4 regions of the Priestia veravalensis genome follow, and region 1 is predicted to be linked to each of the others. Evidence: riboswitches for the same ligand, from Rfam matches in the RefSeq annotation. Region 1 holds a riboswitch; each other region holds the start of a gene.
The links. Region 1 has a riboswitch for cobalamin ahead of AS180_RS08660 (hypothetical protein). Riboswitches for the same ligand answer to the same signal wherever they lie in the genome.

Region 1 (3,148 bases):
TGAACGCAGCTCGAATTGGATCTAACTCAAATGACGTTCCCGGCACCCGACTGCCATTTGGTACAACTGTTCCTGGAACAATGGGGCCGAGGAGCTTTGTGCACTCTGGATAACTAAGCGCCAGCATCCCGCATCCAATCGTATCAAGCAGGACATAACGAGCGGTTTGGAACGCTTCTAAACTCTTAATCTCTTTATGAAGAACGTAATCTGCGATTTCCTCTAATAAAACATCCGTTTTGACTTGCTCATTCGTTTTCAACATGTGCATCTTTCCTTTCTCCTCAAATTTATTTATGATAGAAATGGGTATTCGCCAAAATATCCATTCGGTGAGTGGCCGTGAACAACCCCAAATTGTTAAAAGCGGCGCTCGCCTACATAATGTACGCGCGGTCTAAAAAGTCGATTATGTTCATGTTGCTCAATAACATGCGCACATAACCCTACCGTTCTAGCACTGAAAAAGATCGGTGTATAAAGTGAAATAGGAATACCAAGCATCCAATAGACAGGTGCTGCGTAGTAATCCAAGTTCGGATAAAGACCTTTTTCACGCTTCATAAGCTCTTCGCCCGCTTCGCACATGCGATAAAGACGATTATCTCCTTGCAGGTCGCATAGCTGTTTGAGCGACTCTTTCATCATTAAAGCCCGCGGATCAATTTTGTTCATATACACGCGATGGCCAAATCCCATGATACGCTCTTTTTTATAAAGCTTAGCGATCAGCAGCTCTTCAAATTTATCTACAGTACCAGCTTCTAAAAGCAGTTCCATTACCGCTTCGTTAGCTCCTCCATGCAGGTTTCCTTTTAAAGAAGCAACCGCTCCTGTCAATGCACCGTATAAATCAGACTGAGTAGAAGAAATGACTCTCGCTGTAAACGTTGAGTTTGGCATCTCATGCTCACTATATAAAACAAGTGAACGATCAAAGATTTGCTCTTCCAGAGATGATGGCTTCTTCCCCGTAATCATGTAAAAGAAATTTGCGCTATACGATAACTCTTTAAGCGGACGAATCGGCTCTTTCTTTTCGATTAAACGATAGCTGTTCGCCACAATCGCAGGCACTTTGCCTAACAGCTTGTAAGCACGGCTTTTATTTGCCGATAGAGAACGATTATCAAGCCTTTTATCAAAGCCTGAAAGAAATGAAATTCCTGTTCGCAAGCCATCCATTGGATGCGTGCCATTAGGGAGTAAGCAAAAGACATCCAACAGTTCATCTGGAATCTCGTACTCCCCTTTTAACATTTCTTCAACTAGTTCCTTCTCGTTAATATTCGGCAGCCTTTCTTCTAGTAAAAGGTAGATCATATCGAGGTAGCTCTTTGATTTTGATAGCTCAATCAGGTCATACCCTTGAATAATAATTTTCCCCTGTTGGGTATCAAGAAATGAAATCTTTGTTTCAGCAGCCACAACGCCTTCAAGCCCCGGAAAAAACCTCGCTTCAGTCTCCATCTCTCTTTTCCTCCATTCCAAATATCTCTTCACCTACTGTTTTGTAAGCCTTTTCAATATTGTGTAAAAAAAGAGCCTTCTTTTCAGCATCCCCCCTCTTGTCTACCACAAAATCTCTTAACTCCTGATAATAGTCTGAAAGTGTACAAGGGTTCTCTGCCACTACGTTATTCATAATGCTCGCTTTGAAGTAATTCACAAAATACTCAACTGATCCGTCCACAGCTGCTCACCTCCATCACGCGTACCCGCTAAAAAAGCAATAAAAAAACAACTTCCCAAAGAAGTTGTTAAGCCGCGAGACAATACTCAAATAAACATGTTTTTAAATCATTTTTAAAACATGTTTGTCACTTCGCACTTAACACCCCCTATCCGCGTAGGTATTGATGCATGCTAAAACAGGCAGGTCTCCTGGCTTATGATCATCGCTCTTCGAACCTTCCCATCTTCATTTCCATGAAAACAGTGGCTTTTTCGAATCGCTCCCAAATACAGTTGCGGGACAGCGTCGGATTCCAACCGAACTTCCCTTTTAAGCAGATGAAAGACACCTTTCACCTACACCTGTTTCTACATCGATATTATTTTCACTTTAAACATATCAAATTTTATAAATTTTTACAATTTTTATTTTCATTTCACTTAGCTAACACTGTACAACACTTCATTTTTCAAAGCACTTATCTTATAAATCCATTTATAACCTCTCTAGCAAAATCATAAATAAAATATAGAAAAACTGTTTTTTGTTAATTATTGGATAACAATTCCTGTATAATAAAGGAAAAACTTAAAAGTAAATTTGCTTTATGCCAAAGATGAAAGGAGCGATTTCATGAAAAAACGATGGATCTCCTGGTGGATTACGAACTGTTTTTGGGCCATGCTATTTGTTTTAGGCACTATTATGGTATGGACGCGAAAAGTGGACGGAGCGGGTGCCATTCAAACCCCTGAGGTCAAGCTTATATCCTTTGTTGTGTTAGTGCTTGCCTTTGTCATTCCGCTTGTGATTCAAAGTGTATGGCTTGTTGTTAATGTAAGAACGAGTAAATGAAACCCACCTCTCAATTCCGATCTTATAATCTCCCACTCTCCTATGTTATGATGAAACAAAACAGCTGTAAGGAGAATGAACCGTGAAGAAAAAAATAAAGGTCGTTGCCGCCGTTATTGAAAATGATCAAAACGAAGTCCTCTGTGCTCTCCGTTCAAACGACATGTCTCTACCGAACATGTGGGAATTTCCTGGTGGGAAAGTAGAAGAAGGCGAAGATATTTACTCTGCGATTGTGAGAGAAATCGAAGAAGAGCTTCACTGTAAAATCAAAGCAACGGAGCTACATAACGAACACACCCATGAATACGATACGTTTATTATTGAGCTCATTGCGATTAAAGCTGAAATTGTTGAAGGTACACCGCAGCCCACTGAGCATGCCAAGCTTGTTTGGTTAAACAAAGAAAATCTAGATTCACTTGTCTGGGCACCGGCGGACGTTCCGGCGGTTGAACTATTAGTAGAAAAGAAATAGCCTTCTCGCGATGAGAAGGCTATACTCTTTCCGTAAACTCCGTATACAGAAACGCTGGAATTTCATTTTCTAATTCTAAGATTACCGTAATCGGCTTTTCCCCGTGGTACTCAACCGTATTTCCTTTACCGATATAAATA
Region 2 (3,148 bases), on a different contig from region 1:
GCAGAGAGCTTGGAGGGTTTGTTCTTGCCATGACGATGGTCGCGACGTACGGAAGTGCGAGCAGCTTTATTGGTGGTCCTGGTACAGCATATCAAACCGGACTTGCTTGGGTACTATTGTCCGTGATTCAAGTTGTAACAGGTTACTTTGTTCTCACAACTCTTGGCAAAAAATTCGCCATTGTTTCGCGAAAGATGAATGCCGTTACGCTTGTTGATTTTTTGAAAAAGCGATATGAAAGCAATATTGTTGTGATTGTTTCTGCTGTAAGCATTGTCCTTTTTCTATTTGCTTCTTTAGCTGCTCAGTGGGTTGGAGGAGCTAGATTAATTGAAGGTTTTGTAGGCATTTCATACAAAAGTGCGCTTGTCATCTTTGCAGTCACCGTACTTGTTTATGTATCAATTGGTGGGTTTCGTGCTGTCGTACTAACCGATGCCCTGCAGGGAATTGTAATGCTTGTAGGGACGATTATTTTACTAATCGCTACTATTTATGCTGGCGGCGGTGTCGAAGCAATCATGAAAGACTTAGTGAATGAAAATCCAAATCTTGTGAGCCCGTACGGAGCAGATCGTTCATTAACACCGCTTTATGTGTCATCGTTTTGGATTTTAGTTGGAGTAGGAGTTGTGGGACTGCCACAGGTGGCCGTTCGAGCGATGTCTTATAAAAACTCGAAAGCGATGCATCAAGCCATGCTTATCGGTACGGTAGTAGTTGGTGTGATTATGTTAGGGATGCATCTTATTGGTGTGTTTGCTCGTGCTGTAATTCCAGGAATTGAAGTGGGAGACACTGTGATGCCGACGTTAACTCTTGAAGTATTACCACCTTGGTTAGCAGGAGTTGTACTTGCTGCGCCGATGGCAGCCATTATGTCGACGGTAGACTCTATTTTATTAATCATTAGCTCTGCTATTGTAAAAGATTTGTATTTAAACTACGTTAATCCGAAAGCAAAAGAGCAGCAGGTGAAAAGATGGAGCTTCTTAACAACAATGATTATTGGAATTTTAGTATTTTTGTTTGCTATTAACCCACCTGATTTACTCATTTGGTTTAACTTATTTTCATTTGGTGGACTTGAAGCAGTATTTATTTGGCCAATTGTGTTAGGATTATATTGGACAAAAGGAAATAAATATGGAGCAATTTCGGGAATGGTGACGGGGCTTTTAGTGTATATTTTAATTCACACATACGCTCCTAACCCATTTGGCATGCATACGGTTGTGCTTCCCGTTGTTCTGTCTTTATTGGTTTTTGTAACTGCAAGTATAATGACACAATCAAAAACAAAGAACCTACAAGAACAGCTTCGTAAAAAATATTTATAAACGATTATGTTTTAAAAGTGCCTTATGCGTTTAAGGATAATAGGGAAATCGGTGGAAATCCGATGCAGCCCCCGCTACTGTAAGTGTGGATGAACCTGCAACAAACTGCTAGCAATGAGCTAGGAAGGTGCAGAAGTAAAGTGAAGCACAAGCCAGGAGACCTGCTTTTAAACATTAACTCTTATTTTTCGGCGGGGAAAATAGGTGACGTGCACATCAAAAGAATGAAGATGTTGTCATGAAGCCTTGGTTTTTAGCCAAGGCTTTTTGCTATGAAAGGCGTGATACAGATGAAAAAAGCAATTCCTCTTATGATTCAAGGAACGCACTCGGACGCTGGAAAAAGTTTACTTACAACTGCTTTTTGCCGAATTTTTGCAGAAGATGGTTTCAAAACAGCGCCGTTTAAATCACAAAATATGGCACTTAACTCTTATATTACAAAGGATGGAAAAGAGATTGGACGTGCTCAAGGAATTCAAGCTGAAGCTGCTGGAGTGGAAGCAACGACCAATATGAATCCGGTTTTAATCAAACCGACAAGAGAGTATGAGGCGCAGGTCGTCGTTCATGGTGTTCCTTTGCAAAATATGTATGCGTACGAGTATAGGAAAGATTTCTTTGAAACCGGACGTGAGATTATCACCAAAGCGTATGAAGAGCTTGCTTCTGAGTACGAGCATATTGTCATTGAAGGAGCAGGGAGACCTGCTGAAATTAACTTAAACGACCGTGAACTTGTGAATATGCGAGTGGCTGATATTGCACAGTCTCCCGTTATTTTAGTAGGAGATATCGATAAGGGAGGCGTTTTTGCTAGCTTAGTAGGAACAATTCAGCTGCTTCCAAAAGAGCATAAGTCAAAAGTGGTAGGTGTGATTATTAATAAATTTCGAGGTGACTTGTCGCTGTTGCAACCAGGGCTTGATTGGTTTGAAGAGTATACGGGACTTCCTGTTCTAGGCGTCGTTCCTTATCTGGATGATGTGGAGATTGATGCAGAAGATTCACTTGCTTTAACTACGTACCCTACTCTTCCAAATCCAGCTAAAGAACTTGATGTTGCCGTTATTTCTTATCCTCGCATGTCGAACTTTACAGATCTAGATCCTATTCGTTTTGAAGATGATTGCCACGTAAGGCTTGTGACAAAACCTTCTCAGCTTGGAACGCCTGATTTAATCATTTTACCTGGGAGCAAGAATACGTTAGAAGACGCAAAGTACTTGTATGAAACGGGCTTAGCAGAAGCTATTTTGACAAAGAAGAATAAGGTGGATATTGCTGGAATCTGCGGTGGGTATCAAATTTTAGGTGAAGTGATAAGTGACCCAAATGAAGTGGAATCAACCCAAAAATCTGTTAAAGGGCTAGGTCTTTTACCTATTGAAACTGTAATGAAAACAAATAAGCGAACAGAACGGGTAACGGGAAGGGCTATTTTACACGATGAGTCCTATCAAATTGAAGGTTACGAAATTCATATGGGCGAAACAACGTCTACCAAGCCAACTGTACATTTTGCTGAGCTAAATGGTATAAAAGAAGGAGCAGTTTTTGGTCGCGTCATTGGTACATACATACATGATGTTTTTCATAATGATGGCTTTCGACGTGCATATTTAAACGATATTCGACAGCAAAAAGGATTAGTGCCGATTAAGAAAACGTTTAATAGTAGGGCGCGAAAGGAAGAGTCTTTTCAAAAGCTGGCTGCACATGTACGAAAAGCAATTGATATGAAACAAATTTATGAAATCATGAGTGAATATAAAAAGTAATTCACTATCAAACGGTTGGGGCGTGCT
Region 3 (3,148 bases), on a different contig from region 1:
AACTTTCTGCAGCAAACAATGTAATGGGAATTCCGTCTCTTCTTGTTTATAAAAATGGTGAGAAAATTGCACATCTTCATAGTGCAAATGCAAAAACACCTGAAGCAGTGCGTGAGTTTTTAAGTTCAATCTAAGTTGATTAGCTACTTGTTTACATAAGCAAGTAGCTTTTTTGTATAGAGTTTTGCTAAACGTCCCGCTCTTATTTTTTAAGAGTCTTTCTTGTCTTTAAACACTTTATTAGATAAAAACAAGCTTGTAGAACACGAACGTACGTTTTATAATTTAAATGTGGGAATACATGGTAATATGGAGGGGTTTTGAATGTACATAACAGGAGAAGATTTTATTAAAGAGTGGAACCGCGAAGCCATGCTAACTCAAAAAGTTTATACAGAAGGTCGTACTCTAGGAAGAATTGTGTGGCACTTTACAACAAATATTCCAGACTATTTGGCTCATTTTGGGTTGGAGATAGATTAGCTAGCAAATGCTGAACATGTACCCTCTTCCGCTAAAGAGATTGCTGGAGTTTTCAATAGAATTAGCTTACAAGCAGCGAAAGCTATTAACCAGCAGTGGATAGATGAAGCGTTAAAAGAAGTTCAAACAGCCTTTGGTCGACAAGAGACGAATGCTCAAATTTTAATGGGATTAATCAAACATATTATTCATCACCGTGGACAAGTTACGGTACTTATGCGTCAAGCTGGAATTGAACCTTTTGGTGTATACGGTCCCACCAAAGAAGGATGGGTTGGTGTAGGCGTGGAAAACCCTCCTGTTTAAAAGTAATTAGGCTATAAAAAAAGAGTCTTTTCACAGACTCCAAAGACTTACCCCTAAATTTTCAGCCTATCATAATGATACAATAGCAAAAATGTTTATATCTTACTATTACTTTGCTAGAACTTCTGACCTAAAATGTATGAAAGTTATGTCGATTTTCTATTTCCATTTTGAATGGAGTGCGTTATACTAAGACAGGTGAATAATCGTGAAGCAATAAGGTCTCAATTTTAACATTGAGTGAAAAGGGAAGTTTGGTGCAAGTCCAACGCGGTCCCGCCACTGTAAACGTTAGATGTCTAAAGATGCCACTGTTTGAAAAGTGGGAAGGCTTAGTACATCATATACGTAAGTCAGGAGACCTGCCTTATTGTCAACTGTGAAACCTTCGAGGAGAGGGGAAGCAGGGTATTTGACGTACATAAACAATGCGAAAGTCATTCGCATCATTTAACGTTACCTGCTTTACTTTCGATTGAAAGTAAAGTTTTTTTATGTGTGCTGAGCGACTTCATAACCGATACATAATTAGGAGGGGTTACCAAAATGAAAAAGTGGTTATTATCTGTTATTGTTGCGATGTTCCTTGTTGTTCTTGCAGCGTGTGGGGCAACTGATGAAGGAAGCAAACAAACAGAGCAAACAAAGCAATCAAAAGAGCAAGCTGTTACGGTTAAAGATGCAAGAGGAGAAGAAGTAACGGTTGAACAAGCACCCAAGAAAATTGTTTCTCTTATGCCAAGTAACACGGAAATCCTCTATGAGTTAGGTCTTGAAAAAGAATTAATCGGAGTAACAAGCAACGATGATTATCCTGCAAGCGTGAAAGAAAAAGAGCAGGTAGGAGATATGAATATCAACGCAGAAAAAGTTATTGCATTAAATCCAGACCTTGTGTTAGCTCATGGTTCAAGCATAGGAATGTCGGATGAAGTTTTTAAGCAAATTGAAAGTGCTGGTATTCCATTATTTGTTGTAAATGATGCAACTGATTTCAATACTGTGTATGAAACGATTGGGAACATCGGAAAACTAACGAACAAAACAGATGAAGCAAATAAAACAGTAAAAGAAATGAAAGCTGCTGTTTCAGAAATTGAAGAAAAAGCGAAAGAAATTAAAGACGAAGATCGTAAGAAAGTATGGGTAGAGGTTTCACCTGCGCCTGAGATTTATACAACTGGTAAAGGTACGTTTATGGATGAAATGATTAAAATAATCGGAGCAGAAAACGTAGCTGGAAATGAAGAGGGATGGGTAAAACTTTCGGAAGAGAAAGTGGTTGAGCTAAATCCAGATACAATCGTTACAACATATGATGGTGACGCCAACGAAATCAAAAATCGTCCAGCATGGAGCGATATTACAGCTGTAAAAGAAAATCAAATCGTAAACGTTGATTCTAATAAAACAAATCGACCTGGACCACGAATTGTAGAAGGGTTAGAAGAGTTCGCGAAAGCCGTATATCCTGAGGTGTATAATTAATCGAGAAAAGGACCATATTCCAATTCAAAAAGGAATTGGTCCTTTTTTATCGTTACGTCTTGAGCAGGATGATGAATTATTAACGATGAAAACAAGTATACCGTTTAAAGCGTACAGTTCAGGCGTACTAGGAGATGGTATGCTTGAGACTAACGTTTTTTATAATCGTTTTGTACACAAATACTACCGTGCTGATTCACCTGCTGAAGAATATAGAGCATTTTTAAAAGAAAAAGGCTTCGTTTATGATAAAGTAGTAGGGTTGATGACGGCTGTTTATTTACGGAACAAATCGGTTTATACATATTGTAAAGATGGTCTTACAGTCTCATCTATTATTACTGCCGGAGTTGGTAATGCCGTTGATTTGACGTCTGATGATATTACTCCATTTTCTTCAGGGCCTGGAACGATTAATATGTTCATATTTATTGACGGGAAATTAACGGATGCTGCGTTTTTACAGCTGTTTATCGCAGCAACGGAAGTGAAAACGCGAATGCTTTACGAGCTGGGAGTGCAAGATTCGAACACAGAGACGCTTGCGACAGGAACATCTACTGATAGCATTTGTATTGCCGCAAGCCAAACCGGTAGCATGTATGAGTACGGTGGGTCCATGACGGCTCTGGGACAAGCGGTAGGAAAGCTCGTTAAGCTAAGTTTACTTGAAACCATTCAAAAAAGGTGATGTGTATGGACTTTCAACAATTAATTGTAGCGCATTTGCTAGCTATCTCAATGGCGCTTGTATTAGATGCCATTATCGGAGATCCTGTAAATTGGCCACATCCCGTCAGGTGGTTTGGACGCTGGATTTCTTTCATTGATAAGCGTTTAAACCAAGGTAAGTTTCAACGAATGAACGGTC
Region 4 (3,148 bases), on a different contig from region 1:
AGCGTGAACCATATGATTGAACCCAACCGTTTTTCGTTGTTAACATTCCGCCTAAGCGCTCACCAAAAAATTCAACCATATCCGTACGTTCAAACTCACCGTGAACCAGCACATCAATACCAATTTCTTCTTGAACCTCAATCCAGCGCTTTGTTTCTTCTTTTATAAACGCTTCATACTGTTCGTTCGTTAACTGACCTTGCTTCCATTTTAAGCGCTTCGAACGAACCTCTGCTGTTTGTGGCAAGCTTCCAATTGTTGTAGTTGGTAAAAGCGGTAAATCAAACTTTTCTTTTTGCAAACGCTGGCGCTCAGCCACAGAAGCACGAGATAAGGCTTGATCATCAATCTGTTCTAGCTCTGCTCTCGTTTTCGTGTGAACGCGGTTTGCAACCTTCGAAAATGCCTCAATCTCTTGCTGATGTGCTTTTACTGCTTCGCTATCCCCTTTTAAAAGGTCCTTTAAAAGTTCTAGCTCAGTCAGCTTTTCTTCAGCAAAACTTAAGCCTGCTCGAATATCAGCTGGTAGCTCTTGTTCAGTTTCTACCGTTACAGGGACATGAAGCAGTGTACTAGATGGCTGAACAATTACCTCTTCTTTACCCACTAATTTTTGCAATTCACTTACAAGTGCAGCTTTTTCAATTAAGTTACTTTTCCACACGTTACGACCATCAATAACGCCTGCAAAAAGCTTTTTCCCTTTTGGAAAACCGTGTGCTTTTATCGCTTCACTATTTTTTCTCTCATCATGTACAAAATCCAACCCAAAAGCATTCACAGGAAGGTTCACAACAGATTGGTAATTATCTAATGCTTCAAAATACGTTTGGATGATAAGATTAGCACCAGGTACTTCCTCTGAAATACGCTGATAAAATGCCTCAACCTCCTTCCAGTACCCTTCTGCTTTATTCGTTACAAAAATTGGTTCATCAATTTGAATCCACTCTGCTCCCGCTTCATGTAACTCCTTAATCACTTGAATATAAAGCGGAGTTAATTGAGCAAATAAGCTTGATACTTCTTCTTGTTTAAATCCTTTGCCTAATAAGATAAAGGTTGCTGGCCCAATTAGAAGAGGCTTACCGTTAAGTGCCAATTCGTCCTTTGCTTTTTGCCAATATGCTAATGGTCTGTTTTCATTCAATGCCGGCGTTACGTCAGTAAACTCTGGGACAATGTAGTGATAGTTGGTATTAAACCACTTAGTCATCTCACATGCCTCTGCTTCTTTGTTCCCTCTTGCCATTGCATAATATGTATCAAGAGCGGATAGATTTTGCTTTTTGAAACGAGCTGGAATAATATTAAACATAACCGCCGTATCAAGCATGTGATCGTAATAACTAAAGTCACCTACTGAAACAAAATCAATCCCCTTATCTTTTTGAATACGAAGCTGATTAACATACAACTCATGAAGTTGGTTGTGCAGCTCTGCTTCCGTTGTTTCCTGCTTCCAATAAGCTTCAATTGCTTTTTTCCATTCTCTGTTTCTACCGATTCTTGGATACCCAATTGTTGCTGTATTCACTGTCATTTCAATCTCCTCGTTTCGTCTATTTTTCTGCAATAAAAAACTCTCTGGAAAGAGAGTTAGACGACAGCTTTAAGAAGTATTGAACAACATATACTTTTGTTTCAATACCAAGCTAATCACCTCTCCCTATTACGCGTAGGTTGTGAGTGCAAACAACAGGCAGGTCTCCTGACTTAGAATCATCACCTATTATCACCTTCCCGTTTCATAAACAGTGGTTTACTGATAATAGGCTCCTCCTTACAGTGGCGCGACCGTGTCGGATTTTCACCGATCTTCCCTTTTAAGCTAAAACAAGTGTCTTAGCACCTTTTGCATGAACATATTCACTTTATACACTAATTCCTTTTCAATTAGGAATTGAACATAACGATACATGATTTCGATAAGTAAATCAAGTCTGATTTTTCTAAATTTTAAAAAGAATACGCTTTCATATAACTGTGTTTTTATACAAAATAAAAATAGCAGGCTATAGGTATAGCCTATAGCCTGCTTACTTTAGTTAATGTTCATAAATCATCTTGCGCGTCATTCCACCATCGACAACTACGTTTGTCCCCGTTACAAAATCATTGTCTGGATGCGTCAGGTAAAGGCACGCTTTTGCAATATCTGCTGGAGTGCCAACTCGGTTAGACGGATGCTGAGCATGATCAACATCTCGAAGCTCCTCATATTGCTGAGTTTCAATCCAGCCAGGAGAAATTGCGTTGACGGTAATCTTGTCTGGTCCAAGTGAAATGGCAAGAGCATGCGTTAGCGCCACAATGCCACCTTTTGTAGCAGCGTATGCTTCGGTGTGTGGCTCTGACATAACGGCACGCGTAGAAGCTAAGTTTACAATTGAACCACCTATTTTGTTATTTCGCATCACTTTGGCAGCTTCTCTTGAGCATAAAAATACGCTTCGTAAATTAAGATTTATGATATCATCCCATTCATCTAGCGTTAACTCATACGGAGACTTCCACTTTGTTACTCCAGCATTATTAACCAGAATGTTAATCGTACCATAAGCTGAAACAGTTTCTTTCATGAGGTTGATAACATCCTCTTCTTTTCTTACATCTGTGTGAATAAACATTGCCTGTGCACCTGCTTCACGCAGCGTTTTAGCATGCTTCTCCCCTTGTTCTTCATCAATATCTGCGATTATCACTTTGGCACCTTTTTTGGCATAGGCGCTTGCCACACCTTTTCCAATTCCATTTGCGCCACCAGTTACCACAACAACCTCACGTTCAAATGTCAAAGTCATCCCTCCTCTACACTTAGTTTATTCACTTTTTTCGTCTGGTTGAAACAAGTGGTCGGTTACAAATAGCTTGAAGGTTTCGCTCGTTAATTTGCAGCCGGATGCTTTTGGATGGCCTCCACCACCAATGTGACCCACGATTTCAGCTAAATTAATCTTATCTTTCACTGCTCGAAACCCTAGCTTTTTCCTTCCCATATCAACCATTACTGAAAAGTCGATTTCTTCATGCTCTAGGCATAATGCATTTCCCAACTCTGACTGATATGTATCTGCGAACACAATCCCTACCTTGTATTTTTGCTCTGCAATCTCTACTTCTGCTTGCATCATTTGCTTTTGTTTGT

Region 2: another riboswitch for cobalamin. It lies ahead of AS180_RS02940 (cobyric acid synthase); the one in region 1 lies ahead of AS180_RS08660 (hypothetical protein).
Region 3: another riboswitch for cobalamin. It lies ahead of AS180_RS17065 (ABC transporter substrate-binding protein); the one in region 1 lies ahead of AS180_RS08660 (hypothetical protein).
Region 4: another riboswitch for cobalamin. It lies ahead of metE (5-methyltetrahydropteroyltriglutamate--homocysteine S-methyltransferase); the one in region 1 lies ahead of AS180_RS08660 (hypothetical protein).

What each region holds. Positions count from the first base shown of each region.
Region 1 is NZ_KQ758641.1:57,581-60,728, forward strand. It holds gene AS180_RS08650 (bifunctional 2-methylcitrate dehydratase/aconitate hydratase) at 1-265, opposite strand, end outside; gene mmgD (citrate synthase) at 361-1,470, opposite strand; gene AS180_RS08660 (hypothetical protein) at 1,460-1,693, opposite strand; cobalamin riboswitch at 1,858-2,056, opposite strand; gene AS180_RS08665 (DUF3923 family protein) at 2,309-2,530, shown strand; gene AS180_RS08670 ((deoxy)nucleoside triphosphate pyrophosphohydrolase) at 2,613-3,008, shown strand; gene AS180_RS08675 (DEAD/DEAH box helicase) at 3,028-3,148, opposite strand, start outside.
Region 2 is NZ_KQ758629.1:30,836-33,983, reverse strand. It holds gene panF (sodium/pantothenate symporter) at 1-1,340, shown strand, start outside; cobalamin riboswitch at 1,339-1,523, shown strand; gene AS180_RS02940 (cobyric acid synthase) at 1,631-3,121, shown strand.
Region 3 is NZ_KQ758684.1:14,355-17,502, reverse strand. It holds gene AS180_RS17075 (thioredoxin family protein) at 1-134, shown strand, start outside; partial or broken gene AS180_RS17070 (DinB family protein) at 325-789, shown strand; cobalamin riboswitch at 992-1,173, shown strand; gene AS180_RS17065 (ABC transporter substrate-binding protein) at 1,336-2,277, shown strand; gene AS180_RS17060 (adenosylcobinamide amidohydrolase) at 2,363-2,968, shown strand; gene cbiB (adenosylcobinamide-phosphate synthase CbiB) at 2,974-3,148, shown strand, end outside.
Region 4 is NZ_KQ758629.1:36,421-39,568, forward strand. It holds gene metE (5-methyltetrahydropteroyltriglutamate--homocysteine S-methyltransferase) at 1-1,543, opposite strand, end outside; cobalamin riboswitch at 1,685-1,871, opposite strand; gene AS180_RS02970 (glucose 1-dehydrogenase) at 2,049-2,798, opposite strand; gene AS180_RS02975 (DHH family phosphoesterase) at 2,823-3,148, opposite strand, start outside.